3 regions of the Hymenobacter taeanensis genome follow, and region 1 is predicted to be linked to each of the others. Evidence: riboswitches for the same ligand, from Rfam matches in the RefSeq annotation. Region 1 holds a riboswitch; each other region holds the start of a gene.
The links. Region 1 has a riboswitch for S-adenosylmethionine ahead of HMJ29_RS15405 (amino acid permease). Riboswitches for the same ligand answer to the same signal wherever they lie in the genome.
Positions count from the first base shown of each region.

Region 2: linked by a shared signal. The riboswitch ahead of HMJ29_RS04595 (O-acetylhomoserine aminocarboxypropyltransferase/cysteine synthase family protein) and the one ahead of HMJ29_RS15405 (amino acid permease) in region 1 are both predicted to bind S-adenosylmethionine.
Region 3: linked by a shared signal. The riboswitch ahead of metH (methionine synthase) and the one ahead of HMJ29_RS15405 (amino acid permease) in region 1 are both predicted to bind S-adenosylmethionine.

Region 1 covers NZ_CP053538.1:3,668,547-3,678,290, forward strand. Annotated here, with positions in the region: gene HMJ29_RS15395 (TIGR02117 family protein) at 1-324, opposite strand, end outside; gene HMJ29_RS15400 (DUF4890 domain-containing protein) at 497-922, opposite strand; SAM riboswitch class I at 1,214-1,306, shown strand; gene HMJ29_RS15405 (amino acid permease) at 1,676-3,130, shown strand; gene HMJ29_RS20710 (TSUP family transporter) at 3,313-4,827, opposite strand; gene HMJ29_RS15415 (NADPH-dependent assimilatory sulfite reductase hemoprotein subunit) at 4,939-6,651, opposite strand; gene HMJ29_RS15420 (TonB-dependent receptor domain-containing protein) at 6,774-9,680, opposite strand.
Region 2 covers NZ_CP053538.1:1,063,181-1,072,924, forward strand. Annotated here, with positions in the region: gene HMJ29_RS04575 (lysylphosphatidylglycerol synthase transmembrane domain-containing protein) at 155-1,237, shown strand; gene HMJ29_RS04580 (aldehyde dehydrogenase family protein) at 1,351-2,808, opposite strand; gene HMJ29_RS04585 (lipocalin family protein) at 2,995-3,411, opposite strand; gene HMJ29_RS04590 (LysM peptidoglycan-binding domain-containing protein) at 3,640-3,942, shown strand; SAM riboswitch class I at 4,305-4,417, shown strand; gene HMJ29_RS04595 (O-acetylhomoserine aminocarboxypropyltransferase/cysteine synthase family protein) at 4,816-6,204, shown strand; gene metX (homoserine O-acetyltransferase MetX) at 6,461-7,522, shown strand; gene HMJ29_RS04605 (homoserine dehydrogenase) at 7,488-8,765, shown strand; gene HMJ29_RS04610 (alpha/beta hydrolase) at 9,097-9,744, opposite strand, start outside.
Region 3 covers NZ_CP053538.1:1,458,923-1,468,666, forward strand. Annotated here, with positions in the region: gene HMJ29_RS06250 (SDR family oxidoreductase) at 1-202, opposite strand, end outside; gene HMJ29_RS06255 (alkene reductase) at 384-1,517, opposite strand; gene HMJ29_RS06260 (NmrA family NAD(P)-binding protein) at 1,815-2,753, shown strand; SAM riboswitch class I at 2,912-3,026, shown strand; gene metH (methionine synthase) at 3,098-6,808, shown strand; gene HMJ29_RS06270 (endonuclease domain-containing protein) at 6,895-7,272, shown strand; gene metF (methylenetetrahydrofolate reductase [NAD(P)H]) at 7,392-8,348, shown strand; gene HMJ29_RS06280 (tetratricopeptide repeat protein) at 8,460-8,939, shown strand; gene HMJ29_RS06285 (energy transducer TonB) at 9,201-9,744, shown strand, end outside.

The sequences.
Region 1 (9,744 bases):
CCAAGTGGGCGTGTCGAGGTAGAAGCCTTTGTCGCCCCACCCAAACCCGATGTACTGCATAGAGGGGTCGTTCGACTGCGTGTTTTTCAGCAGAATGGTTTCCGTCCAGTCGATGTACTTGCTGCGCGCCGGCACCACAATGTCCGTGTGCACTCCATTAGAGTAAATGTAGATGTCGACGTCGGTCAGAGGGTCGGTGCTTTTCTTGGGTACCGTAATGCGCGATAGTACCGCGGCGGAAACTAAGTAGAGGCCTAACGCGCCACCTAGGGTAGCAGCTACGTATCCGGTTGCTTTCAGGGCTTTGTGAAGTCCTTTTTCCATGTGTTGTACAAGTGGCAAAATCTTGCCGGGCGTGGGAGAAGAAGGGAAGCGATGTAGGCGCAATACGCGCGCAGGGGCTAGTGGTTAGAAATACGGCGCCCATTCAGTAGATAAGCCACAAAAAAAAGCCCCAACAAATTTGTTGGGGCTTAGGAGAATGAGTCAGGCCGGTTTAGCTTTTAGCCTTGCGCTGAGCTTTGTGCTTTTCAACTTTATCGGCACGAAGCTGAGCGTACTTAGTGTACTGGTCGGCACTCAGAATTTGCTTCAGCTGAGCTTCGTAGCTGGCCTTATCGGCCTTCATTTCCTGCTTGCGCGCATCAGTCTTACCGGCCGAGGCGTACTTGGCGCGGTTTGCCTGCATTTCCTGGTAGCGGGCAAGGTGCAGCTGACGCACTTTTTGGGTCTGCTCAGCCGAGAGGTTTAGCTGCTTAGCCAAGTGTTTGGCTTTTTGCTCAGCCTTTTGCTCGGGCGTTTTCTGGGTTTTACCAGCCTGCTCGGTTTTTACTTTGTGTTTGCCTTTGGCAGAAACAGTTTGGGCTGAAGCAATACCAGCCGAGAAAGAGAAAGCAGCGAGAAGAACAAGAACCTTTTTCATAAGACAGTATTTGTATTGTTAAATCAGAGAGTGGAAACAGGAGTAAGCTTAGATGCATCATCCGGGCTTCTGAGAGATGTATTTGCAACTCAAATGCCAACCTTTCCTTTTTATCTGATTTTTTGAAAAATAAAAAAAAGTCAATTTTCCTTTTAAACCTTCTGGTTGTTTGGCTGTCGGGCGCCGTTTGAAGTAGTGGGAGTGGCCTAGGCCACTGCCTGGGAGCATTTGTAAATGCGCACTAGCTGGTTGTACCTTTGCCCTACCAATTCTTTTTCGACCAAAGGATTGTTTTTATACAGAGGCGCTGAGAGACAGGCTCGATGAAGCGTCGGCAACCATCCGCAACTGCCGGAACGGTGCCAATTCCTGACCATATAAAAACAAGTTGCCGTGGATTTTCGCCCCTGCCGTACTGCCCGTTTTGTAGTTTCCGCTGCCTGCTTCGGTGTGCCCACCGTTGAGCAAGCCTGTTGTTGCGGTGGGTGTTGTTGCTGTTGAACCCGCAGCCCGTTTGCCTGTATCGCGTTAACGCGCAAGCCGCTTAAGCCGCGGTAGCGTTTTTCCCTCCCGTTTTTTTCTGGTTGTGCCGGCTGCTCCGGCACCGTGTCGGTTGGCACCACCCGTTTCGGCGGGGGCGTGATAAGCCAAACGCCTTGTGTTACTGAGCTGCTCCTGTGTACGCCACCGGCCGGCACCCCACAACCAGCCCCTTTACCTCACCGGCCAGCCGTGCGCTGGCATTCACTTTTTATGCTTAAAAAATCTCTGGAACTGCTGCGGCAGGAAGCGGCCGAAACGGGCGCTAACACCCTAAAGCGAAGTCTGAATGGCTTCAACCTAATTACCATTGGTATTGGGGTAATCATTGGGGCTGGTCTGTTCTCGCTCACTGGCATCGCCGCCGCCAACAATACCGGTCCGGCCATTACGCTCTCATTCATTGTGGCGGCCATTGGCTGCGCGTTTTCAGCGCTTTGCTACGCTGAGTTTGCCTCCATGGTGCCCGTGTCAGGCTCGGCCTACACGTACGCCTACGCTACCATGGGCGAGCTATTTGCCTGGATTATTGGCTGGGACCTGGTGCTGGAATACTCCGTAGGCGCCGCCACGGTAGCCATCAGCTGGTCGCAGTACCTGCTGAAGTTCCTCGACAAGTCGGGTATTCATTTGCCACCGCAGTTGGTGATGTCGCCGTTTGAAACCGCCAAGCTGGCCGACGGGAGCCTGGTGCACGGCTACGTGAATGTGCCGGCCATGCTGATTGTGGCGCTCATTACGCTCATCATTATTCGGGGCACCAAGGGCTCGGCGTGGTTTAATGGGCTGGTTGTAACGCTCAAGGTGGCAGTAGTATTGGTATTTATTGCCCTAGGCTGGCAGTACATTGATCCGGCCAACTACCATCCCTACATCCCGCAGAATACGGGCACGTTTGGTGAGTTTGGCTGGAGCGGCATTCTCCGCGGTGCCGGCGTAGTGTTCTTCGTGTTCATTGGCTTTGATATTGTGGCTACCATGGCCCAGGAAACCAAGAATCCGCAGCGCAACATGCCCATCGGTATCATTGGCTCCTTGGTTGTCTGCACCATTCTATTCGTGCTGTTCGGGCACGTGATGACTGGCCTAGCCAACTATACCGAGTTCAAGGGCAGCGCCGCGCCCGTGGCCATTGCCATTGAAAAAACGCCCTACGCCTGGCTGTCATCGGCTGTAATTCTGGCTATTATCATTGGCTACACTTCCGTAATTCTGGTGGATTTGCTGGGCCAGACCCGCGTGTTTTTCTCCATGGCAAAAGATGGGCTGCTGCCGCCCATATTTGCGCGCATTCATACCACCTTCCGTACGCCGCTGCAGTCTAGCCTGCTGCTAGGCCTGTTTATTGCGCTTTTCGCGGGCTTCGTGCCGATTTCAGTAGTGGGCGAAATGACGAGCATTGGCACATTGCTGGCCTTCGTGATGGTGTGCCTGGGCGTGCTGATTATGCGCAAGAAAGAGCCCAACGCCCCGCGTTCTTTCCGCACCCCCCTGGTACCTCTGGTGCCTATTCTCGGCATCCTGACCTGCCTGGTGATGATGGTGGCCCTGCCCTGGGAAACCTGGTTGCGCCTGGCCGTATGGCTGGCTATTGGGCTGGCTATCTACTTCGGCTATGGCAAAAAGCACAGTAAGCTGCGTGCTGAAGTGGAGCGGCAAGTGGCCTAGATTAGTCAGAAGTGCCAAGTGCAAAAAGCCGGACCAGGTCCGGCTTTTTTGTGGGTATCAGTTCAGCTGTTTGGCTACACTCACAACCGAGAAAGTTTAAACTAGAAACAGTATCAATAAACAGACACGCCCTGCTGATTAGCGGGGCGTGTCTGTTTATTGATAGTTAGGCACTACAGAAGCTACATAAACAGCTTCCGTAGCGCCCACAGGCTCCAGATAATTACCATCAGGCCCACGCCCACGAACATCCAGCGCACCGGAATGCGGCCGGCCAGGCGGGCGGCAAAAGGAGCCGCCGCTACGCCGCCCACAATGAGGCCCAGAATAACCTGCCAGTGCGAAATGCCCAGCGTAGCGAAGAAGGTAACGGCGCTGGCAAACGTCACGAAGAACTCCGTGACGCTCACTGAGCCAATGACATACTGCGGCGTTCGGCCACCGGCAATGAGCGTGCTTGTAACAAGGGGGCCCCAGCCGCCCCCGCCGAAGGAGTCAAGGAAGCCTCCGGCGGCAGCCAACAGGCCTAGCTTCTTGTGCTTCTTGCGTGGGCCGGGCTTGGAAAAGGCTTTGGAAATAATACGGATACCCAGCAGCAGCAGGTAGGCCGCCAGGAGAGGCTTCACGTACCCCGCGTATGTTTCGCCGAACTTCGACAGCAAATAAGCCCCCGTAATGGCCCCAAGTACCCCCGGGATGATGAGGGCTTTGAACAAGCGCTTGTTCACGTTGCCAAAGCGGTAGTGGTGGTAGCCCGAGGCGCCGCTGGCAAACATTTCGGCGGTGTGAATGCTGGCACTCACGGCTGCGGGGGCAATGTTCATGCTCATCAAACTGATGGCCGTTACCACGCCGTAACCCATGCCCAGCAGCCCGTCAATCAGCTGCGCTCCAAACCCAATGGCCACGAAAATGTAGAACATCTTAGCGTTGGTGGCCACGCCCCATACCTGGTTCCAGGTGATGTAGTAGGAGAGGATGTTGAAGACCAGCAAGCCCGCAAAGGCCAGCAGGGCCCCCGTAGCCCGGCGCCGCCACTGCGCCGCCGCCGGCGACTCATACGTTGGGCCGCCGGTAAGCTCGGCCGTTACGGCATTCAGCGACTTTACCTTGTGGGCGAAGTCGCCGCCCACTTTGTCCCGAATCACGGACATGCGCTGGAGCACCTCGTGCAACTCATCGGGGAGGGCGGAGGTCAGCATTTCCCGCAGGCGCTTAGCAATGGTCGGTGACTTGCCGTTGGTGCTGATGGCTATTTTCAGGTCGCCTTTCTGCACAATAGAGCCCAGGTAAAAGTCGCAGGCAGCGGGCGTGTCGGCCACGTTGCAGAGCAGGCGCTGGCGGTTAGCATCGGCCTTTATGCGCAGGTTCAGCTCCTTATCGTCGGTGGCCACAAGTACCAGGTCGTGGCCAACGAGGTCGGTGGTTTGGTAGGCCTGCTCGCGCAGCTGCACGGCCGGGTGCCTCGCCGCCAGCTCCAGGAGCTGATCTGAAAAATACGTGGCTACCACCGTCACGGCCGTGGCCGGGCTATTAGCAAGGATGGCCGCTAACTTCTCGTGGCCTACGTTGCCGCCGCCCACCAACAAAACGTGCAGCTGCTCCATCTTCAAGAAGATGGGAAACAGTCGGTTAGAACCGCTGGCGGCGGGCACTATGTCAGGCACGCTGGGAACGGTAGTTTCGGCTGTGTTCATAGCACGGTAGAGAGGTTGTGAAAGGTAAAATAGACAAAAGCACTGATTTATTTGTGCTTAAGGCGGAGTTCGGTGGTCAGGATAGTGCGTCAGCTGAGCGCCAGGATAGGCCTAGACGTGGAAATTCAGCCCGTGGGTAGTCGGCTGCACGTAGCCCTGCCGAATGACAAAGTCACCGAACCGCTCCTGCGGCTGGCGGTGTTGGGCGTAGTCTTGGAGCAGGGGCGTGAGGGTTTCCACAATGCCGTCTTCGTCCAACATCTCCTTGTAGAGCTTGTTCATTCGCTCCCCGTTGAAGCCGGCCCCCAGGTAGAGGTTGTAGCGGCCCACGGCCCGGCCTACCAGCCCAATCTCGCCCAGGTATGGGCGGGCACAGCCGTTGGGGCAGCCGGTCATCCGAATGATAATATCGTCCTGCAACAGGCCTAGCTCCGCCAGTACCCCATCGAGGCGGTCAATGAGCTGTGGAATGTAGCGCTCTGCCTCCGCGAAGGCCAGGGAGCAGGTATTGAGGGCCACGCAGGCCAGCGCCCCCCGGCGCAGGCCCGAGTAGTGGGCCGCCTCCGTCTGGATGCCGTGCGCGGCCAGCGTAGTCTGCACCAACAGCTTGTGCTCAGGAGCCACGTTGGCCAGAATGAGGTTCTGGTTGCCGGTAAGGCGGAAGTCGCCGGTATGGAAACGGGAAATTTCGCGCAGGGCAGTTTTCAGCTCCTGGCCGGGGCGGTCGGCAATGCGGCCACCTTCCACAAATAAGGTCAGGTGCTGGGCGCCATCGGGGCCAGTAGTCCAGCCGAAAGCGTCGCCGGAGCTCTTGAACTCGTAGGCGCGGGCGGGCTCCAGGTCGAAGCCCAGGCGCTGGTTGAGCTCCTGCTTGAACACGTCGAGGCCTACCCGGTCGAGGGTGTATTTGAGGCGCGAGAACTTGCGGTTTTCGCGGTTGCCCCAGTCGCGCTGAATGGTTACCACCTTCTCGCACACATCCACCACCTTATCGGCGGGCACGTAGCCGATGAGGTCGCCAAGGCGCGGGTAGGTTTCGGGCATCCCGAAGGTCATGCCCATGCCACCACCAACCGCCACGTTGAAGCCCAGCAGCCGGCCCTGGTCTTCAATGGCAATCAGTCCGAGGTCGTTGGCGAAGATGTCGGTGTCGTTGTGGGGCGGCACGGCCAGCGCAATCTTGAACTTACGGGGCAGGTAAGTCTTACCATAAATCGGCTCGAAGTCACCTTCGCCCTCATTGGGCACGCTGCTGTACTCCGGTTCGCCATCCAGCCACAGCTCCCAGTACGCCGAGGTGCGCGGCGTGAGGTGGGCGCCAATGGCTTTTGTGATTTCATACACCTCCTCGTGCACCTTGCTTTGGTGCGGGTTGGGGTTAAACATCACGTTGCGGTTCACGTCGCCGCACCCCGAAATGCTGTCCAACAGTACGGCATTAAAGCCTTGAATGGTCTTTTTAAGGTTGCGCTTGAGCACGCCATGCAGCTGAAAGGCCTGGCGGGTGGTAAGCTTGAGGGTGCCGTTGCCGTACTGGTCGGCCAAGGCATCCATCCGTTCCCACTGGGCCGCGGAGGCCACGCCGCCGGGCACGCGCACCCGAATCATGAGGGAGTAAAGGGGCTCCAGCTTCTGGCGCTTCCGCTCACTGTCCAGGTCGCGGTCGGTTTGCTGGTAGGAGCCGTGGAATTTGATGAGGTGAGTATCGTCGGGGTTGAGGGCACCGGTGAGCGGTGCCACGATGCTCTCAGCCAAGGTGCCGCGCAGGTAGTTGCTGGCATCCTTGACGTGTTCTACTTCGGAAAGTTTTTGGGTATCAGCCATGTAGGTGACCCCACCCCAACCCCTCTCCTCCGGGAGAGGGGGCTTTAGCCTTAGTTAACCAGAAACAAGAGCTCTGGCACTAGAGCCTCTCCCGGAGGGGAGGGGTTGGGGTGAGGAGTTAGTTAGTGTAAAACAGTGTTGTCAAAAGTCAATGCCACGTAGTAGAGGCCCCCGATGGTGGGGCCGGCGGCGTATTGGATGTAGCGGTTGTTGAGCAGGTTGGCACTGCCCATTTTGAGGGTTGATTTCAGGGTGGGGATGCGCACGTTCACCTGGGCATCAATAGTCTGGTAGGCGGGCACGCGGCCGTTGGCCAGAGGGCTTTCCCAGTAGAAAGTGCTTTGGTGGCGCCATACCACGTTGAAGCCCACATTGCGCACCACCTCGCGGTTGCCAAACGACAGGTTAGTGGCCCAATGCGGCGTGTTGAAGCCCGTCACAAAAATGTCGGACTGCTTGTTGGCCGAGAGGGCGTTGTAATTGACGTTGCCGCCGAAGGTGAATTTCTCGTAGAAGTTGTAGGTAATGCCCAGCGTAGAGCCGTAGCTGTGGTAGTTGTTGAGGGCGTTGGTATACACGCGGTAGCGGTCCTGGCGGGCACCGCGGTTGGTGTTGAGGGCTGCCAGCACAGCATCATCAGAGCCCACGGTTACTTGCTGGCCTGCTGCATTCTTGGGCACGCTCACTTCTACCTGGCCTAGGAAACCGGAGTACACATTGTAGTACGCATCAGCATCAATCGACACGCGGTTATCGAACAGCACACTGCGGTAGCCCACCTCGTAGGCATTAATCTGCTCAGGCTGCTCCGTGGGCAGGTTACCCACTTTCAGCAAGTAGCAAATTTCGGGGCGCAAGGCAGCCTGCGAAGCCGTGGTACCTGCGTTGGCGGCTACGTAGGCATTTACGGCAGCATTGAAAGTGGTGATGGACGCCAGCGTATAAGAGTTGTCGAGGTAGTTCAGGCCTTCGTTCACGCGGGCTAGGCCACCCACGCGGCGCACGTTGCCGTTGTTCACAAACGACAGCGCCTCAAACAGAGACGGGAAACGCCAGCCGTTCTGGTACGAAGCCCGGAAGTTGTGCTTGTCGGCCAGCGTATATACTGCGGCTACCCGTGGGTTCAGCTTGGGGTCAAACTCCGGGTTATAGTCGGCGCGCAGGGAGACGGTCAGCTTAAGCTTGTTGTTGAGCAGCAGGCGGGTAGCCTGGGCGAAGCCGCCAACTTTCTTGTAGTATTGGTTGTCGCCGCCGGGCGTGGTGCGCTCCGCAAGTGGCCTACTGAAATCCACGAAGTTGTTGCCGTCCGGAATCACCTCGTACAGGCGGGCATCAGCGCCAATCACTACATCGGCAAACTTCACGCGCTGCCCGATGTTCCAGATGCCCTCGGTGTGGTAAGTGCGGCTTTGCTGCGTGAGGGCCGCGCCACCGGGGATGGGGGCGCCCGGCACGTTCACGCCGCTGTCCCAGTTGTTGGTGTGCACAATCTGGTTTTTGAGCGCATCGAAGGCCGGAGTTCCTGGAATGGCCCGACCAGCATCGGCCACCACGCGGGCCTGCTGCATGGCGGCTGCTAGCCCACTGCCTGCGCTTAGCTGGCTCTGCAGCTCCGTCCGGAACTTGGTGCCCCAGGCGGCATTGGAGCCGTTTTGCAGATCAAGGTTTAGGGCCAGTGGGTTGAGGTTGTAGGAGTCGCCGGTATTCTCGATAAGCATATAGGCGCGGGCCGTAAAATCCTCGCCCTTCAGCTCTATTTTGTGGTTTTGCACCGTTACGCCGTCTAGCTGAATCTTATTACCGCGCTGGAATACGCCATCCATCAGCCCAAACCGGTAGCCGTAGCTCAGTTCCAGCTTTTCCGTGAGCTTGTAGTGCAGACTGGCATCGGCCTTGATGTTGCGCACGATGGGGTTTACCAAATCACGCTCGTAGTAGCCCGTGCGGCGCACGTTGAACGTCTCGTTGCGGCCGTTATAAGGAATTGTGATGGACACGTTGCCGGCGTTGTCGTCGCCGTAGCGGTTCCAGAGGTCGGCGGCGGGGTTGTTGGCACCGCTCAGCTCCGAGAAGCGAGGGTTGGCCGAGGCCGCTGTTTGTGGGTTCTGGTCGGTTTGAGTATTGGCCAGCCAGTCGGTGCCGCGCAGGTAGCTCAGGTTAACTTTGTAGGCCAGTCGCTGTGCCGGGCCCACCACCTGCGCCCAGCGCACGGCCGTTTCGGTGAGGGCACTCGGGTCGCGGTCTTTGCCATCTACGTGGTTCACGCCTACCTTTTGGTACACGCTCAGACCCTGGTAGCTGAAAGGGCTTTTGGTAGTGAGGTTGGCCATGCCGTTGATGGCGTTCATGCCATACAGCGCCGACGCCGCACCGGGCGTAATTTCCACGCTGGCAATATCCAGCTCCGTCGGCCCAATGGCGTTGCCCAGCGGCACGCCCAGGGTGGCGGCCTGCATATCCACACCATCCACGAGCTGCATGAAACGGAAGTTGTTGGGGGTATTGAAGCCGCGCGTATTGGGCACTTTAAACGTGAGTGAACTGGTGGTCATCTGCACGCCTTTTACATTTCCAAGGGCATCGTAAAAGCTAGGCGCAGGCGTTTCTTTGATGGCTCGAATGTCGAGCTTCTCAATAGCCACCGGCGACTTCAGGCGGCTCTCATCTACCCTCGAAGCCGATACCACCACCTCGTTCACCAGCACTGCCTTCGACTCCAGCTTCACGGCAATGGGCTGGCTGCCGCTGGCAATTTCCAGCTCCCGTGATTCGTAGCCGATAAAGTTAAACACCAGCGTAAACGGAAACCGCAGCTTCGCCTGCAGGGCAAACGTGCCATCGGCCTCACTCAGCGTACCCACGGCCCCACCTTTCACGCTGATGCTCACGCCCGGCAGGGGCTGTTGGTTGGTGTTGTCGCGCACGGTACCGCTAATGGAGATTAAGGGTTCTTGGGCGTTAGCCGACAGGATGCTCACGAACAACAAGAGCAGGAGCAACCAGAAAGAAGCATAGTACTGCTTCAGCATATAGAAGGTGTTTTGGAGTAAAGGATGTGCAGTTGGCGGGGCCGTAGGCCAGTGGATGAGGGCG
Region 2 (9,744 bases), 2.3 Mb from region 1:
TCGTGAGCGAACAGGAAGGTTATGACATTCGGCACGGAAAAAACGATTTGCGCAGGTTCCTGCTATTAACCGGCCGGTCTGCAATTAACGGCACTTTAATATCCTCGCTTACACTAATCCGTACCTTTACCCGCCCACCTAAGTCCTTTTGCCCATGCCCCAGCTCACGGAACCGCAGAACGAGGAACAGCAGCTGCTCCATAAGCTTCGCCCCTCTCGGATCATTCTGCCGGTTCTCATTGGGCTGAGCGTGGTGGGCTTCATGTTCTGGCGCAGCTACAAGCCCGGCGACCTGGCCCCCCTGGCCAATGCCAAGCCCGTGTGGCTGCTGCTTATGGCCGTGGTGCTGGTGGCCCGCGACGCGGGCTACGTGTACCGCATCCGCTACCTCACCCAGAAAGTACTGAGCTGGCGCGCCAGCCTCGAGGTGATTATGATCTGGGAATTTTCGTCGTGCGTACTGCCATCGGCGGTGGGTGGAACGGCCGTTGCGCCGGTACTGCTGCACAAAGAGGGCATTCCGTTGGGCAAGTCAGTGGCCTACATTATGGCTACGGCCATGCTCGACAACCTCTACTATGTATTGGCGGTGCCGCTGGTGGTACTTATTGGGGGTGATGCCCTGTACCCCCACGAGGCGCTGCAGGGTGGCCTAGTGGCTACGCTGCGGGTGGCCTTTATTGCGAGCTACGTATTCGTGTCGGCGTACGCCTTTCTCATGGTGTACGCCATCTTCGTAAACCCCCGGTCGGTGCGTCGGCTGTTTATTAAGCTGTTTTCTATTGCGGGCTTGCGGCGCTGGCGCAATAAGGCGTACCAGCACGGTAACGAGCTGGTGCTGGCCTCGGCGCAGTTGCGCGGCAACGGACTGGCCTACTGGCTGCGAGCATCACTGAGCACGGCCTTCGTCTGGACGGCGCGCTACCTGGTTATTGGCTGCCTTATTTCGGCGTTTATTGACGTTACGTGGGCGGAGTTCTGGCTGATTTTCGGGCGTAACCTCACGTATAAGGTTATTCTGCTGATTGCCATTACGCCCGGCGGAGCCGGCATTGCCGAGGGCGCCTTCCCTACCTTCTTCGGCAAGTTCATCGGCACCCCCACCATGACCAACTTTATGGTGCTGCTCTACCGCATCGTGACGTATTACCTCTATTTGGTTTTGGGCGCCATCTTCCTACCCCGCTGGATCACCCGTATCTTCGGCAAGAAGCAAGCCCAAGAAATTCTGCACTGATGCTGAGCGCGGACCACTGGCCTAGACACAGTTTGGCTTAATCATAAAAGCCCGTCATGCTTCGACAAGCTCAACATGACGGGCTCTTTAATTTCTACTATCAAGCAGCAGCGTTAAATAGGATACTCCCGTGGGGTGTGCTGCACAGTTACCCACTGCACCCGGGTCATTTCCTCAATTACCCACTCTCCCCCGAAGCGGCCCATGCCCGATTCCTTTTCGCCGCCGAAGGGCGCGTTGGGCTCGTCGTTCACGCTTTGGTCGTTCACGTGAATCATGCCGGTTTCTACCTGCCGGGCCAGCTGCACGCCGCGCTCCACGTTGCGGGTATGCAGGGCACCGCTCAGGCCAAAGTTCAGCTCGTTGGCCAGGCGCAGCATCTCCTCATCGTCCTTGAAAGGAATGAGAGCGGCGACGGGGCCAAAGATTTCATTCTGGGCGATGGGCATATCGTTGCGCACCTGGGAAAGCACCGTGGGGTAGAGCACTGCCCCCTCAGCCTGGCCACCAAACTCCAGCTTAGCACCCTGGGCAATGCTTTCCTCCACATCCTTCTGAATGCGCTTTACCTGCTTCTCATCAATGAGAGGACCGATGTCGGTTTCGCGCTGCAGCGGGTCGCCCACTTTTAGCTCTTTGGTGCGGGCCACCAGCTTGTCGCGGAATTCATCATATACCTTTTCGTGCACCAGGAAACGGTTTATGGCCATGCAAATCTGACCCTGGTGCATGAACTTGCCCATCATGCCCCCGGCCACGGCCTGGTCGATATCGGCATCCTCCAGCACGATGAACACGTTGTTGCCGCCCAGTTCCAGAGCTACTTTCTTCAGGCCTTCGCCGGCCAGCTTGCCAATGTTCTGGCCTACCGGCGTGGAGCCCGTGAAGGAAATCATTTTGGGGATGGGGTGTTGCACAAACGGGTCGCCGATAACCGACGACTTGCCTACCACCACGTTGAATACGCCGGCCGGCACCCCCGCCTCCTCAAATAGTTTGGCTAGCAGCGTACCACCCGTAGCGGGCGTTTGTGAGGCGGGCTTTACCACAATGGTATTGCCGCAAGCCAGGGCAGGAGCAATGGACCGCATGGAAAGGTGCACCGGGAAGTTCCAGGGGCTGATAATGCCAATTACGCCCAGTGGCTTGCGGTACACCCGGCTCTCCTTGCCCGGGGTGCTGGAGGCCAGAATCTGGCCGTGCATACGGCTGGGAAATGAGGAGGCTTCCAGAATAACCTCGCGGGCCAGCATTACTTCTATCTCACCTTTCGCGTGGGCACCGCCCGCTTCTTTCGCAATCCATTCAGCAAATTCATCTTTGCGAGCCTCCAGAATGGCGGCGGCTTTCAGCAGAATGTCGCGGCGCTCCTGGGGCAGGGTGGCGCTCCAGGTTTTGGCGGCTTGGTGAGCCGCTTCGTAGGCCTCGTCCAGCTCGCCCAGACCAGCACACCTAATATCGAGTAACACGGAGTTGTCGAAAGGATTGATGTCCTGAATGCGGTCATCTTCGCTGCCATCTTTCCAGTGGCCGTTGATGTACTGTTTGTTAAGGTTGTTATAGCGTTCCATAGTAGAAGAAGAAGGGAATTATGCAGCGGCAGGGTACCGCTGGCTGCTTGCCGGTGAAAGAATAGATTTGAATAAGAACCACTCATTCGGCAAAACCTCCCTCCTGCTGAGCTACATAAGGCATAGAAAAGCCCTTCTACTTAACAGCAGAAGGGCTTTCTAGCATCTTTAGGCGTAGCCTTCGGGCTACTCGTTTTCGAGGCGCAGCTCAGCCCCGTTAGGCGCTTTCAGCGTCAGCTTATCATCGGTGAGGGTAACTACGCTGAAGGTGTTGCTCTCGGCACCACCATCGGGCGTCATGGTGATGGTTTTACCGGTCTGGTCGAAGGTGTACTTGCCATTAGTGGCACCATTGGGCGAGGTCATGTTATACTGGCCGTTGGCGAAGAACGTAATCCGCTCATCTTCCTGAGCGTCGGTTTGCTTCACTTTGTCGCCGCTCGCGTCCAGCTCTTTATCCGTTTTCCAGACCTTGCTGTCTTTGCCGTAAAGCATATTTACGCCTTCTACTTTGCCTTCATTGCTACCGCAAGAAGTAGTAAACATGGCGAGCAGCATAAGCAGGCTGGCCAGATAGCGCAGGGTGAGAGATTGAGTTTTCATGAGAATAGGGAGATAAGTGAAAAGGCCTGCAACACGTAGGGTACGGCCCATGGAGAAAGTTCAGCTACAGCGCTTCTACGGTGGCCTTTACCAAGATGTTCGCCTTTGGTGTAAGCTCAACTGTAGCCATACAACTTATTGTGAGCTCAGGCGTAAGACCCTGGTATCGGTTCACTGCATCTGCTTGATAGCCGGCCCTTTCCCCCTCACTCTAAACTTGCATTCGATATGGGACTGTTCGATTTCCTTTCTAATGATGGCGATAAAAAACCAGTAGAACCCGCTAACAAACCAGCAGCTGGTGGCGCTACTGATTTTTTCGGTAACAGCAACCAAGCGGCTGCTCAGCCCACCGCTACCCAAGGCGACACGTACACCGTAGTAAGCGGCGACTCGCTCTCCAAAATTGCCAAGCACCACTACGGTGATGCCGCCAAGTGGCACCAGATTTATGATGCCAACAAGAGCACCATTGGCTCTAACCCCGACCATATTGAGGTAGGCCAGGTCTTAACACTACCCAAGCTGTAAGCCACTCTGACTTATTAGAATTATACAAAAAGCCACTTTGTATTAAGGTGGCTTTTTTCGTGCGCTAAGGGCTGCAAATTCCGAGTGCTATCCAAGAAGTATTGACGCGGTTTCCGAAAGTACGCCGCCATTACAACTGCTACAGCACACAGTTTTCTTTGCTTGCCACATAGCCTTTGCTATCTATCTAAGCTCATTTTTAAACACTTACGCCATATGCCTATTATTCAACGGCAGGCATGAACCACTACTGCCTACTGAAAAAAAAATATTTTGCCAACCTATTGCAAATATCAAAACCGGCTATACATTTGCAACACCAACACGGTACTCCTCTGCTCGCGGCAGAGTAGTTTTCATAGGATTTATACAGAAGCGGCGAGAGAACAGGCTCCCTGACCCGCTGGCAACCTTCGACCGCGCGAAAGGTGCCAATTCCTGCCCGACCAGCTTTTGCTGGCGGGGCATATAACTCAGAGTGCCATGGAAAACACCCTCGCTTTCGCCCTTGTGAACCCATCTGCCCCGGCTGCCTTGCTGCATGCCGTCTCGCCGATGGTTTTTTGTGTTGCCCCCACCGCACTGGTGGCCGCTCACGTTGCCGCGCGAATGCGAATGCGCTGCTGTTGTAGCGCTTGTTGTTGCTGTAGCTAGTCGCTGCCTGTAAGCCGACTCCTCACAACTCCTCCCTCCTCTTCCTGATATTGCCCCCGACTGGTTGCGCCACCTAGGCCACCTCGCTGGGCCCCACCGCATCCTAACCGCTGTATCTAGCGGGTTTTGAGCGGTTTCCGCTACGCCTCATCGTGGCCACTACACCCGAGCATTTGCTTTCTCCTCTTCCTACGATAACTCCTTACAGACCAGACCGTCATGTCAACGCCAAACTTCCACTTCGAGACGCTTCAACTCCACGCCGGCCAGCAGCCTGACCCCGTAACTGGTGCCCGCGCCGTGCCACTGTACCAAACCACCTCTTACGTTTTCAAGAACGCGGAACATGGCGCTAATCTGTTTGCCCTGAAGGAGTTTGGCAACATTTACACCCGCCTGATGAACCCCACCACCGACGTATTTGAGCAGCGCATTGCCGCGCTCGAAGGTGGCGTGGCGGCGTTGGCGGTATCATCGGGGCAGGCGGCGCAGTTTATTGCCCTCAACAACATTCTGCAGGCCGGCGACAACTTTGTGGCTACTTCGCACCTGTATGGTGGCACCTACAACCAGTTTAAGGTAGCGTTCAAGCGCCTGGGCATTGAAGTACGCTTTGCCGACGGCGACCAGCCCGAGCAGTTCGAGAAGCTGATCGACGAGAACACCAAGGCCATTTACCTGGAAACCATCGGCAACCCGAGCTTCAGCATTCCTGACTTCGAGCGCATTGCCGCCATTGCCGATAAGCACGACCTGCCGCTCATCGTGGACAATACATTTGGCGCGGGTGGCTATTTGTTCCGCCCCCTGGAGCACGGCGCCCACATTGTGGTAGAGTCGGCCACGAAATGGATTGGCGGCCACGGCACCAGTATTGGGGGCGTAATTGTAGACGGTGGCAAGTATGACTTCGGCAACGGCAAGTTCCCGCAGTTTACGGAGCCCTCCGAAGGGTACCACGGCTTGGTCTTTAATGATGTATTCGGCAAGAACGGCCCCTTCGGCAACATTGCCTTCATCATTCGGGCCCGCGTGGAAGGCCTGCGCGACTTTGGTCCGTCGCAGAGCCCATTCAACTCATTCCTGCTGATTCAGGGCCTTGAAACGCTGAGCCTGCGCGTAGAGCGCACCGTAGAAAACGCTCTGCGCGTGGCTACCTGGCTGGAGCAGCACCCACAAGTAGAGGCCGTGAACTACCCTGGCCTAGCCAGCAGCCCCTACCATAAGCTGGCCCAGAAATACCTGAAGCGCGGCTACGGCGGGGTGCTCACCTTCGCCATCAAAGGCAGCAAGGAAACCGCTACCGAGTTCATTAATAACCTGAAGCTCATCAGCCATCTGGCCAACGTAGGCGACGCCAAAACGCTCATCATCCAGCCCTCGGCCACCACGCACCAGCAGCTCTCCGAGCAGGAACAGATTTCAGCGGGTGTAACGCCTACGCTGCTGCGCCTGTCGGTGGGTATTGAGCACTTTGAAGACATCCGGGCCGACCTGCAGCAGGCGTTTGACGCCGTGCGCATCGCCGCTCCCCTAACCTCCGATGCCGATGCCAGCACCCTGCTGCCCGAGCCGGAGCCTGAACACGCCGCTACGCTGGAGGTCTAAACCAAGAGAGGGGTTGAGCATCTGGCAGCTACTTCGTGGGAAGCAGCCAGGCCTTGACCTTCAGCGGGCGTAATGCGGGCAGCTCAACGGCTTTTTTGTGAGAGAGGAATCCGTTGAAACCAGCTGCCCGCCCATAGCCGGGGCTGAGCCAGCGCGTCTACTGGCTCAGCCCGCGGGCTTTGGAAAGCTAGAACGGCATTCAACTACTTTTTAAGGAGGTGAGCCTCTAGCCCAGACTATTTTTTGCTTTGGAAGTATGTCAGATTTCGACCAACAAATATTCCGGCTGCCTAGGCCACTGCGGCTGGAAAGCGGCGCCGTGCTCCCGCACGTGGAAGTGGCCTACCACACCTACGGGCACCTGAATGCCTCCCGCGACAACGTGGTGTGGGTGTGCCATGCCCTCACGGCCAACGCCGATGTGCTGAGCTGGTGGCCAGGGTTGTTCGGGAAAGACACCCATTTTGACCCCGCCGACTGGTTTATCGTCTGCGCCAATATTCTGGGCTCCTGCTATGGCAGCACCGGCCCGCTTACCCCTAATCCCGAAACCGAAGAGGTGGCCTACCAGCAATTTCCCCTGCTGACCATCCGCGACCTGGTTTCGGCGCACGAAGCCCTACGGGAACACCTGGCCCTGCCGCGCATTCATACCCTCATTGGTGGTTCACTGGGCGGCCAACAGGCAGTTGAGTGGGCTATTCAACGGCCTGAGCTGTTCGAGAATTTAGTGTTGCTGGCCACCAGCGCCCAGCACTCAGCCTGGGGCATTGCCTTCAACGAGGCCCAGCGCCTCGCTATTCAGGCTGACCCAACCTACACCTCCGCAACGCCCGATGGCGGCGCGGCTGGCCTACGGGCCGCCCGCGCCGTGGCCCTGCTGAGCTACCGCAGCTATGAGGCCTACGACCTAGCCCAGACCGAGCCCAACGAATCAGTACTCACTGATTTCCGGGCCAGTTCTTACCAACGCTACCAGGGCGACAAGCTCGTGGCGCGGTTCAATGCCCACAGTTACGTCACCCTGTCCAGAGCCATGGACTCGCACAACGTGGGCCGGGGGCGCGGCGGGGTAAAAGCTGCCCTAGGGCGCATTCGGGCGCGCACCCTGGTAATCGGTATTACTTCCGATGTGCTGTTTCCACCCAGCGAGCAGCAACTGCTGGCCCAGCATATTCAGGGCGCCCTCTACGCCGAAATGGGCTCTCAGTACGGCCACGATGGCTTCCTGATTGAAACCGCCCAAATCACGCACTTCCTCGAACGTTTTTACGCGCCAAGCTATGTCAGCCAACCTGCACCTCAACTCTCTATCTAGCCCTTCCACCTCAGCTGCGCGGCCGTGGCGCGTGGGCCTGATTGGTTTTGGCTGCGTAGGCCAGGGCCTGTACGATATCCTGCAAAAACGGCCAGAAACGGGCTTCGACATCAGCCGCATTGTAGTAAAGAACCAGACTAAAGAGCGAACCTTGCCCGCCAACCGGTTTGAGTTTGACGCCGCTGCTCTGCTAGCCGACGACACCCTGGACGTACTGGTAGAGGTAATTGACGATGCCGAAGAGGCCTTCCGGCTGGTGGCGGCCGCCTTGCGCCGCGGCCGCCGGGTAGTTACGGCCAACAAAGCCATGCTGGCCCGCCACCTCCCCGAACTGGTGCAGCTGCAACGTGAAGGCCAGGGCACTCTATTATATGAAGCGGCCGTGTGCGGCAGCATTCCAGTCATCCGGACCCTGGACGCTTACTTTGGGGCCGAGCCCCTACGCCGCCTGACGGGCATCCTCAACGGCTCTTCTAACTACGTGCTCACCCGCATGGGCGAGGATTCTTCGGACTACGCCCCGGCCCTAGCGGAAGCCCAGGCCAAGGGCTTCGCTGAAACTGACCCGTCGCTGGACATGGGCGCTTTTGACCCGCGCTCCAAGGCGGTGCTGCTGGCCGCGCATGCCTACGGGGCCTTCCTACAACCAGAGCAGGTCTTGAACCTGGGCATTGAAGGCATCAGCGCCGTGGATATTGCCTTTGCCGCCACGCTAGGCCAGAAAATCAAAGTAGTAGCGGGCCTACAGCGCCTCCCCGATGGCCGCGTAACGGCGCTGGTAACCCCGCAGCTCGTAGGCCCGGATTCGCCGCTATACTCCGTGGATAATGAGTTTAACGGGGTGGTAATTGAGGCCGACTTTGCGGGCGAGCAGTTTCTGCGCGGCCGTGGGGCCGGTGGGCACCCCACCGGCTCAGCCGTGCTAGCCGATCTGGCCGCATTACGCCAAGGCTTTGCCTACCAGTATCCCAAGGCCAGGGCAGGTGCCCCGGCCTACGCCTCCGACCTGGAAGTGGAAATCTACCTGCGCACCGACGAGGACCGCCTCATCGACCTGCTCGACTTCAGCGAGATTTCGGAAGAAGCCGACGAGGACGAGTACGTGGTAGGCTACGTGGCCCTGGAAAACCTTATCCGCCACCGCGACACCCTGCGCAAGTACGGGGCCTTCGTGGTACGTACCGGGCAGCTGCGCCCCATCAGCACGGCCGTGGCCGCAGTGGTAGAGGAGGAGTCATTTTAGTACTCTATCTCTATTGATAGGCTCCTTATAGAAGACCTTACTCAATCCCATTTGAGTAGGGGTCTTTCGGTTTATAGTATCCGCGCGGCCCTATTTGTTCCTCTGAAGGCTGGTACTATCTGGTAGGCTAGCACCTGAGCTGCCAGGCGCTTAACGTTGTAACGTGCGATACAAACTGCGGAAACACGCGCGGCAGGCTCGTAGCATTTTGTAACAGGAAGATCTCTTCAACTTTGCGGAGAACTGTCAGATCTTCATGGGCTGCCTCGCCGGCGTTTCCCGGCTGAAAGCAAACGGGCTTTACCGGGGTCTGCTAGTGGGTGCCGGGGCATCATCTGGGGCGGGAGCCGGGCCCAGTGGGCGGCAAGCTAGGTTCAGGTGGCCTGGCCGACTGTGTTTCGCTAGAATCTGCCGGGGCTGTTTGGCTACCACTGGGAGCAGCAACTAGAGAAACACTAACCACTGGTACCTGCCCGCTCTTCGGCAAAGGCGGCTTAATCAATTGTATCCGGCGTGGCGCCAACATAGCTACCGCTCGCGGCTGGGGCTTCAGGGCGGCGGCCAGCAACGGGCCCGGCGCCCCAGCCCCGAGTAACGGCCGCAGAAAGTCGCGGGTAGCGGTGAATACCGTATCCAGATACACGGGCTCCACGGAGTACGGCACGTGCCCGGCCCCGCGCAAGCGCCGTAGTACGTTGGGCACGCCCACGGCCGTAGCGCGGGCACTAATGGCCCCGCCGCCGTACACTCGCTGGGCCGGCAATGGGGTACCCACATGCCCTTTACCGTAGGGTATCAGGCCGTCGCGGGTGCCATGGATGTTGCAGACAGGAACATCACCAGGCTGCAGCCAGCGCACGTCGGCTAGGGCCCCGCACATGTTTACCACCCCTCGCGGGCGGCTGCTGTAGCGAGGGTTGCCGCCAGTGCCTTCCAGGCCACCCAGGTCAGCCAGGCCAAGGTAGGCGGGCACCTCGGC
Region 3 (9,744 bases), 2.2 Mb from region 1:
CAGCCTGCTTGGCCGGATAAGGTAACTTTTGGGCATGCTTTTTCATCTCCTTCGCCGTAGGCCTCTTCACGGGCTCAGGCGCCGCAGAGGCTGCAGCCGCGGCTTTCTTAGCGGCTGGAGTAGCCGCTGTTTTTTTAGCTGGAGCTGCCTTAGCCTCCGATTTGGCAGTAGTAGAAGGGGTAGAAGTTTTCTTAGCAGCCATTAGCGTAGTGTGGGTTGGTTGTTTTTCTGCGTACGCAGATTTGGGCCCCGGCAGCTAACCCCACCCCCGGAGGATGTGGCGCATCAAGCCAGGGTGGGCCGGAGGTGGGATAAAACAAAACCCGCCCCAGCTTACGCCGGGGCGGGTTCTATAAGTGCCATTGCAGACAGGAAGCTGCTACTTAGTTATTCTGGTAGTCAACGGGCTCCTTCAAGTCTACGCCCTGTTCTTGCAGGGAGGGGTAGTCGATATAGCCTTTGTCGCCGGGCACGTAGAACGTGCTGGGGTCGGGGGTGTTGAGGGCGGCCCCGCTGCGGAAGCGCTCCACTAGGTCGGGGTTGGCAATAAACGGCACACCGAAAGCAATTACATCGGCTTCGTTGTTGGCCAGGGCTTCTTCGGCAGTTTCCTGAGTGTAGCCACCGTTTAGGATGAAGGTGCCATTGAAGATTTTGCGCAGGTGCGCAGCTACGGCTGGGGCACTGGGCTGGGCCATGGGGTGACCGGGCAGGGCCTCAATTACGTGCAGGTAAGCCAGGTTGAACTGGTTGAGCTGCTCTGTTACGTAGCTGAAGGTGCGTACCGGGTCGGAGTCCTTGATGCTGCTGCTGCCCTGGGGCGAGAGGCGGATACCTACGCGGTCGGCGCCCAGCTCGTCTACCACGGCCTTCACCACTTCCAAGGTAAAGCGGGCGCGGTTTTCTACGCTGCCACCGTACTCATCGGTGCGCTGGTTAGAACCGTCCTGAATGAACTGATCGAGCAGGTAGCCATTGGCGCCGTGGATTTCGGCGCCATCAAAACCGGCCAGCTTGGCGTTGCGAGCCGCCTGGCGGAACTGGTCTACAACGCCCGGAATTTCACTCAACTCCAGGGCGCGTGGCGTAGGTACATCCTCAAAGCCCTGGCCGGTGAAGGCCTTAGCTCCTTCAGGCTTGATGGCCGAGGGGCCTACGGGCAGCTCGCCGTTGTGGAAGAAAGGATGCGACACGCGGCCTACGTGCCAAAGCTGAATGAAAATGCGGCCGCCGGCTGCATGCACCGCGTCAGTTACCTTCTTCCAGCCAGCTACCTGCTCCTCGGTATAAATACCAGGGGTATTGATGTAACCCACGCCCTGAGCTGATACCTGCGAACCTTCCGTGATGATCAGGCCCGCCGAAGCGCGCTGCACGTAGTACTTTATTACCGAGTCGGTGGGTACGGTTTCCGGGTTAGTGGCGCGGCTCCGGGTCATGGGGGCCATGGCAAAACGGTTGGGCAGCGTGAGGGCGCCCACCTGAACGGACGAGAAAAGATGCGGAGTGTGATTCATGATGAAGTCGATGTACAGGAACCTGCTATGTGCGGATTCAGCGCATAGCAACTCGGGTAGGTACATATATGTTTCCACCATGGTTACATTTATTTTTATTCTTTCTTTAAGATGCTGAGGGTCTGTCAATAGTTGCAGCCTGTTAAACTGTAGCTCACCGCCAACCAAGTGGCCTACGTGCTCTGCTTGCTGCTTGAGTCATAGTAACCTTCTGTTATGCCCGGCTGTATTACCAGCTTCAGGCTTTACCCCCATGGGCAGACTGGCCTTTCTTACTTAACTTTTACCTCCTCTATTTTGACAGAACCTACTACTCCCCAGCCCCGTACCACGTCAGCTCCTGCTACCATTGTAGTAGCAGGCGCTACCGGCGACCTGGGTTTTCGCATTGCCAAGCACCTACTGCAACGTGGCGCCACTGTGCAGGCCCTGGTGCGGCCGGGTAGCAGCTCTAAGCCGGAGGCTATTGCCCTGCGCCAGCTGGGAGCCAGCCTTACTGAGGTAGACTACAACAGCCTTATTTCCCTGACGGAGGCCAGTGCTGGCGCCGGCTGTGTGGTTTCGGCGTTGTCGGGGCTGCGCGAGGAGATTGTGGGGATGCAGACCCGGCTGGCAAAAGCGGCCGTGGCAGCAGGCGTGCCGCGCTTCATCCCCTCCGACTATTCCATTGATTACACGAAGCTACCGAAAGGCTCTAACCGCAACCTCGACCTGCGCCGGGAGTTTAATGAGCGGCTAAATGAGCTGCCTCTCCAGGCCACGTCCGTCCTCAACGGTATGTTCGCGGACCTGCTGACCGGGCAGGCGCCGGTCGTGCTGTTTGGGCCCAAGAGGGTGCTCTACTGGGGCAACCCCGATCAGCCCCTGGATTTCACTACCACCGAAGATACCGCCGCCTTTACCGCCCTCGCGGCTCTTGACTCTACCACGCCCCGTTACCTGCGCGTGGCCGGCGAAGTAGCCACCATCCGAGACCTGCAGGCAGCTGCTACTGAGGCCACCGGTGAAAAGTTTGGCTTGCTGCGAGCAGGTGGCCTAGGGTTCCTAGCTGGCATGATCAAGGTCACGCGCACCCTCATGCCAGCCACTAACGAGGTATTTCCGCCCTGGCAGGGCATGCAATACCTCCACAACATGTTCACGGGTCTCCCCAAACTACAGCCCCTGGACAACGACCGGTACCCCGAGCTCCGCTGGACCTCCGTGCGCGAGGTGCTGGCATCACGTCAGAAGTAAGGCGGCGCAGTTCTCCCACAGTTAGCTTCCCCTAACCAGGCCGTGTGCACAGCAAACAATAAGAACGTCATGCTTCATCTGGTGTCCGCTTGTCGAAGCATGACGTTCCCAGCCTCCCAAATTGAAAGTTGAAGATTCCTGCTGTATCTTCGCAGAGTTACTTATCCAGAAAGACCGAGGGATTGGGCCCGACGACGTCTTAGCAACCTGAAATAAAACAAGGTGCTAATTCCCTTTTCAAACCGTTTTGGCGGTTTTGGAAGAAGATAAGAACAGGACGCGCTTCTCGCACGGCTCTCTCTGGATAGGCACTTTTTCGCTGCCGAATTACTTGAAGAGCCAATATGCCGACCGTCACTGACTCCCCGCTCCACGATATACTTGCCAAACGCGTCCTGATTCTGGATGGCGCCATGGGCACCATGATTCAGCGCCACAAGCTGGAAGAGGCTGACTTCCGGGGCACCCGCTTCGCCGATCATCCCAAGCCTCTGCGTGGCAACAACGACCTGCTGAGCATTACGCGGCCTGATATCATCAAAGGCATCCACGCCGATTACTTCGCGGCCGGGGCCGATATGGTGGAAACCAATACGTTCAGCGGCACCACCATCGCGCAGGCTGACTATGCCCTGGAGGATATCGTGTACGAGCTCAACTATGAGTCGGCGCGCATTGCCCGAGAGGTAGCCGACGAGTTTACGCGCCAGAATCCCGACAAGCCCCGGTTCGTGGCCGGTGCCATTGGGCCCACCAACCGCACCGCTTCCCTCTCCCCCGACGTAAACCGCCCCGGCTTCCGGGCCGTAACGTTTGACGAGCTGGCCACCGCCTACCACGAGCAGGTGCGCGGCCTTATTGATGGCGGCTCCGACGCTTTGCTCATCGAAACCATCTTCGACACACTGAACGCTAAAGCGGCGCTGTACGCGGTGCAGAAGTTCTTCGACGAAGGCGGCCGCGTGGTGCCCGTCATGATTTCCGGCACCATCACCGACGCTTCCGGCCGTACCCTTTCGGGGCAGACGGTGGAGGCCTTCTGGAACTCCATCCGCCACCTGCCCCTGCTGAGCGTGGGCCTGAACTGCGCCCTCGGCGCCGATCAGCTGCAGGTGTACATCAAGGAACTGAGCCGCATTGCCGACGTGCACATCTCGGCCTACCCGAATGCGGGTTTGCCGAATGCATTTGGCGGTTATGATGAGTCGGCTCAGGAATTCGCGGGCGTAGTAGAAAACTACCTTAAGGAAAGCCTCGTGACGGTGGTGGGCGGCTGCTGCGGCACCACACCCCAGCACATTGGCGAGCTGGCCCGTCTGGCTGATAAGTATGAGCCGCGCAAGCTGCCCGAGCTACCCAAAGCTACCCGCCTGAGTGGCCTAGAGCCCTTCGGCATCTACCCCGACAGCCTCTTCGTGAACGTGGGCGAGCGGTGTAACGTGACTGGCTCCCGCGCCTTCGCCCGCCTCATCCGGACCGGCAACTACGAAGCTGCCCTGCAAGTAGCCCGCGACCAGGTGGAGGGCGGTGCCCAGGTCATCGATGTGAACATGGACGAAGGCATGCTCGACTCGGAGCAGGCCATGACCACCTTCCTGAACCTCATTGCCTCGGAGCCCGACATTTCGCGGGTGCCGATTATGATTGACTCCTCGAAGTGGAGCGTGCTGGAAGCCGGACTGAAGTGTGTGCAGGGCAAGAGCATCGTCAACTCCATTTCGCTCAAGGAAGGCGAAGAGACCTTCAAGGAGCGCGCCCGCACGGTGCGTCAGTACGGCGCCGCCGTGGTGGTGATGGCCTTCGATGAGAATGGACAGGCTGACACGCTGGAGAAGCGCATCGAAATCTGTCAGCGCAGCTATAATATCCTGGTGAACGAAGTGGGTTTCCCGGCCGAGGATATCATCTTCGACCCTAACATTCTGACGGTGGGCACCGGCATGGAGGAGCACCGCAACTACGCGCTGGACTTCATCGAGGCCGTTCGCTGGATCAAGCAACACCTGCCCGGCGCCCTCACCAGCGGCGGCGTCAGCAACATCAGCTTCTCCTACCGCGGCAACGACGTAGTGCGCGAAGCCATGCACTCGGCCTTCCTCTACCACGCCATCCGGGCCGGCCTCGACATGGGTATCGTAAACCCCAGCCAGCTGGCCGTGTACGACGAAGTGCCCAAGGACCTGCTGGAGCTAGTAGAAGACGTGCTGCTAAACCGTCGCCCCGACGCTACTGAGCGTCTCGTTGACTTTGCCGACACGGTAAAGCAGAAGGATAAAGTGGAGGTAGTAGCCGACGCCTGGCGCAGCCTGCCGGTGAAGGAGCGCCTGCAGCACGCCCTAGTGAAAGGCATCACGGAGTTCATCGACCAAGACACCGAGGAAGTGCGCCAGCAAGTAGCTAGGCCACTCGAAGTGATTGAAGGCCCCCTGATGGCCGGCATGAACGTGGTGGGTGACCTGTTTGGCGCGGGCAAAATGTTCCTGCCTCAGGTAGTAAAATCGGCCCGCGTGATGAAGAAGGCCGTGGCCTACCTGGAGCCTTACCTGCTTGCCGACAAGCAAAGCGGCGACCGGCAAACAGCCGGTAAAATCCTGCTGGCCACGGTAAAAGGCGACGTGCACGACATCGGCAAGAACATCGTGGGCGTAGTACTGGCCTGCAACAACTTCGACATCGTGGACCTGGGTGTGATGGTGCCCCTGGAGAAGATTCTGGACGAAGCGCAGAAGCAGCAGGTAGACGTGATTGGTCTCAGCGGCCTCATCACGCCTTCGCTAGATGAAATGGTGTACGTGGCCCAGGAAATGGAAAAGCGCGGCCTCAACACCCCGCTGCTCATTGGCGGCGCCACCACCTCTCGCTTGCACGCCGCCGTGAAAATTGCGCCCAACTACTCCGGCCCCGTGGTGCACGTAAACGACGCTTCCCGCTCGGTAGGGGTAGCCGCGGCCCTGCTCGGCACCGCCGATGTGGAGTACGCCCGCACGGTGCGTGAGGAATACCGCCAGCTCCGTGAGGACTATGCCGGCCGCCAGCGCGAGAAGAACTACCTCACCATTGAAGCTGCTCGTGAAAACGGGTTCAAAGCCGATTGGGAAACCAGCCGCATTGTGAAGCCGAGCTTCCTGGGCACCAAAACCCTGGAAGATTATCCGCTGGCCGAACTGGCCGAATACATCGACTGGACGCCCTTCTTCCAGACCTGGGAACTGAAGGGCCGCTACCCCCGCATCCTCACCGATGAGAACGTGGGCGAAGCCGCCACCCAGCTCTTCAACGACGCCCAAAAGCTGCTGAAGCAAATCATCAACGAGAAGCTGCTCACGGCCCGTGCCGTAGTGGGGTTCTGGCCCGCCAACACCGTCGGCCACGATACCATCCAGATTTTCAAGGATGAGACCCGCCAGGAAATCCAGACGGAGTTCTTCACCCTGCGCCAGCAGAGCGAGAAGGCCCCCGGCGTGCCCAACCTGGCCTTCTCTGACTTTGTGGCGCCCAAGGAAACCGGCCGCGAAGACTACATCGGCGGGTTTGCCGTAACGGCAGGCCTAGGCATTGAGAAGCTGCTGGAAAAGTACGAGCAGGAGCACGACGACTACTCCAGCATCATGGTGAAAGCCCTGGCCGACCGCCTCGCCGAGGCCTTTGCGGAGCGCCTGCATCAGCGGGTGCGCGAGGAGTTCTGGGGCTACGACCCCGCCGAGAACCTTTCCAACGAAGACCTCATTCAGGAGAAATACAGAGGTGTGCGCCCCGCGCCCGGCTACCCCGGCTGCCCCGACCACACCGAGAAAATCACCCTGTTTGAGCTCCTCGATGCTGAAAGTACCACGGGCATCCGCCTCACCGAGAACCTGGCCATGTATCCCGCTTCCTCGGTAAGTGGCCTCTACTACGCCCACCCCGATTCCCGCTACTTCGGTCTCGGCCGCATCGGCAAGGACCAGGTAGAGGACATTGCTGAGCGCAAGAACATGCCGCTGCCAGAGCTGGAGCGCTGGCTGGCCCCCAACCTAAACTACGACCCTGCTAGTGTGCCCGTGACGGCGCTCTAGAGGCGCCCCACCCCCTAGCCCCCTCTCCGAAAAAGGAGAGGGGGAGCCTGACGATTACAGACCGTGCTAAGCTTTCTACTTGACTTATGTCCCAGGACAAGATTTTCACCGCAGACAAAAGGCTGTACGGTAAGTTGAATTTGAAAGGTAGGAGTCGCGCCATGCGGCATGAGCCCACGAAAGCAGAGGAAACACGATGGCAAGCAGTACGGGGTGGGCAGCTTGGCACCAAATTCCGACGCCAGCACAGTATTGACCGCTACATCATTGATTTTGTCAGCCTTAGTTCTAAACTGATTGTGGAGGTTGATGGAGAGATCCACAACCAGCCTGACCAGCAAGACTATGATACTGGCCGCTCCGCCCTGTTACAGGAACTCGGCTATAGAATTCTACGCTTCTCCAACAACCAAGTGCTGCACGAACCAGACCAGGTGATAGCAACTATTAAATCTGCTCTGTAACCCAACAACTGCCCCATCACCTAAAAGTCCGTTCGGCTCCCCCTCTCCTTTTTCGGAGAGGGGGCCGGGGGGTGGGGCGCCTACCAGAACGACCCGTCAACCTTTGGTTGGTCCGCTATATGAAAGTAACCGAACACCTGACCCGCGCCGACGGCAAGACGCTGTTTTCCTTCGAGGTATTGCCCCCGAAAAAGGGCGAGAACATCCAGAACCTGTTCTCGAATATTGAGCCCCTGATGGAGTTCAAGCCGCCGTTTATCGACGTGACGTATCACCGCGAGGAGTACGTGTACCGCCAGCATCCCAACGGGTTTCTGGAGAAGAAAACCGTGCGCAAGCGCCCCGGCACGGTAGGCATCTGCGCGGCCATCAAGAACCGCTTCGATGTGGACACGGTGCCTCACCTGATTTGTGGGGGCTTCTCGAAGGAGGAAACCGAAAACGCGCTCATCGACCTGCACTTTCTCGGCATTGATAACGTGCTGGCCCTGCGCGGCGACCCAATTAAAAGTGAAGGTCACTTCAAGCCGGACCCCGACGGGCACGCTTACGCCGCCGACCTCATTGGGCAGGTAGCTAACCTCAACAAGGGCGAGTACCTGGATGAGGAGCAGGACGACACCTGGGCCACCAACTTCTGCATTGGCACGGCCGGCTACCCCGAGAAGCACTTTGAGTCGCCGAACTACGGGGCCGATTTGCGCTACCTTAAGCACAAGGTAGACCGCGGCGCGGAGTACATCGTTACTCAGATGTTCTTCGACAACGAGCAGTTCTTCAACTTCGAGAAGCGCTGCCGCAACGCGGGCATTACCGTGCCCATTATTCCTGGCCTTAAACCCCTGACCACCAAGAGCCAGCTTACTATGCTGCCCCGTTCCTTCTACCTCAACCTCCCTGAGGAACTAGCTGATGCCGTCCAATTAGCCCCTGACAACGCGGCGGCCCGCGAAATCGGGATTGAGTGGTGCATCAACCAGAGCAAGGAGCTGATGGCTCATGGCGTACCCTGCCTACACTATTATAGCATGGGCAAGTCGGAGAGCATCCGGCGGGTAGCGGCGGCGCTGTTTTAATGGTGTCGTGATAAAGGGTGAAATTGTGAAAAGTTATTCAACTGCCTTCGCCTGCCTGGCGTAACGTAAAGACATTTATATTCACAATTTCACCTTTCACAACCTCACCGCTTGTCTACCCTCGATGACCTCTTTGCCCGTCTGCGGGAAGCCAGCACGCCCACCGAAATTGAGGCACTGCAGGATGGCATCTGGCAGATTTGGTTGATGACGGGGCACCCGCTGCTGGATAAGTATCTGGAGTCGGGGATGCGGGCTATGGCGGCCGGTGACTATACTCTGGCAATCCGGGAGTTTTCGTTTTTGATAGACGCCAGTCCCGATTATGCCGAGGGCTGGAACAAACGGGCAACGGCCCATTACCTGCGCGGTGAGTACCGGGCCTCCCTCGATGACGCCCGCCAGACCCTGCGTTTGGAGCCCCGTCACTTTGGGGCGCTGTCAGGGCGAGCTACTATGCTGCTGCACCTTGGCGATGTGGCGGGCAGCTTACGGGCCCTGCAACGCCTTGAGCACTTGTGCCCTAACTGGCCTGGCCTACAAACCCGCCTGCGCGATCTGCGCGACCAGTTAGACGAGCCCGGCTTGTAAGAAGTGAGCACTTACTCTTGGGGGTTCACACATATAGTTGTAAATTTCCCCGATCAAGGATTTCGTTCTGCCGCCTTCGAAAGTAAGCCGGGCTCCTTTTTTCAACCCAAAGACCCTTAATTCCACATCATCTATACTAAATTCAGTAGATAAGAGCTTTTCTATAATTATAATAATACCAATATTTAATTTCAATTGCTGTTGAATCAATGCCTAATAAAGTGACCGCGCTCTTCCCTCCCCAAATCCCACTCATTTCGCATGAAAAAACTATTACCACTCCTTGTTCTTGCTTTGCTGTTAGGCGTGTTCTCTGCACAGGCTCAGAAAATGCGCAAGAACGAATGGGAAAGCGGCCTGCTTGAAAAGGGCGAAAAAGTAGGCGTGTGGGAATACTACTCCTACACCCGCGACGGTCGGCAGGTGATTACCCAGAAGTACGATCATACGGCCAAGAAGCTCGTGTTTTTCCGCGACTTCGATGATGTGGCCTACCCAGTTCAAACTACAGCTGGCACCTGGAACCGGGAGCACCTAACTCAGCCACCGCTTTTTTTGGGAGGCGATGCCGCATTGGCCCCCTTCATGAGCAAGCTTAACTATCCTGCTCAGGCCCAGAGCAAGAACATCCAGGGTAAAGTAGTGGTGGCTTTTGTAGTAGATACCCTGGGCCGGGCCGTAGACCATAAGGTGATGCTGGGCATTGGCGGAGGCTGCGATGAGGAAGCGTTGCGCGTGTGCCGCGCTATTCCCAATCAGTGGCTGCCCGCCCGCATTGGGGGCCGCGCGGTGGTAGTGCAGCACG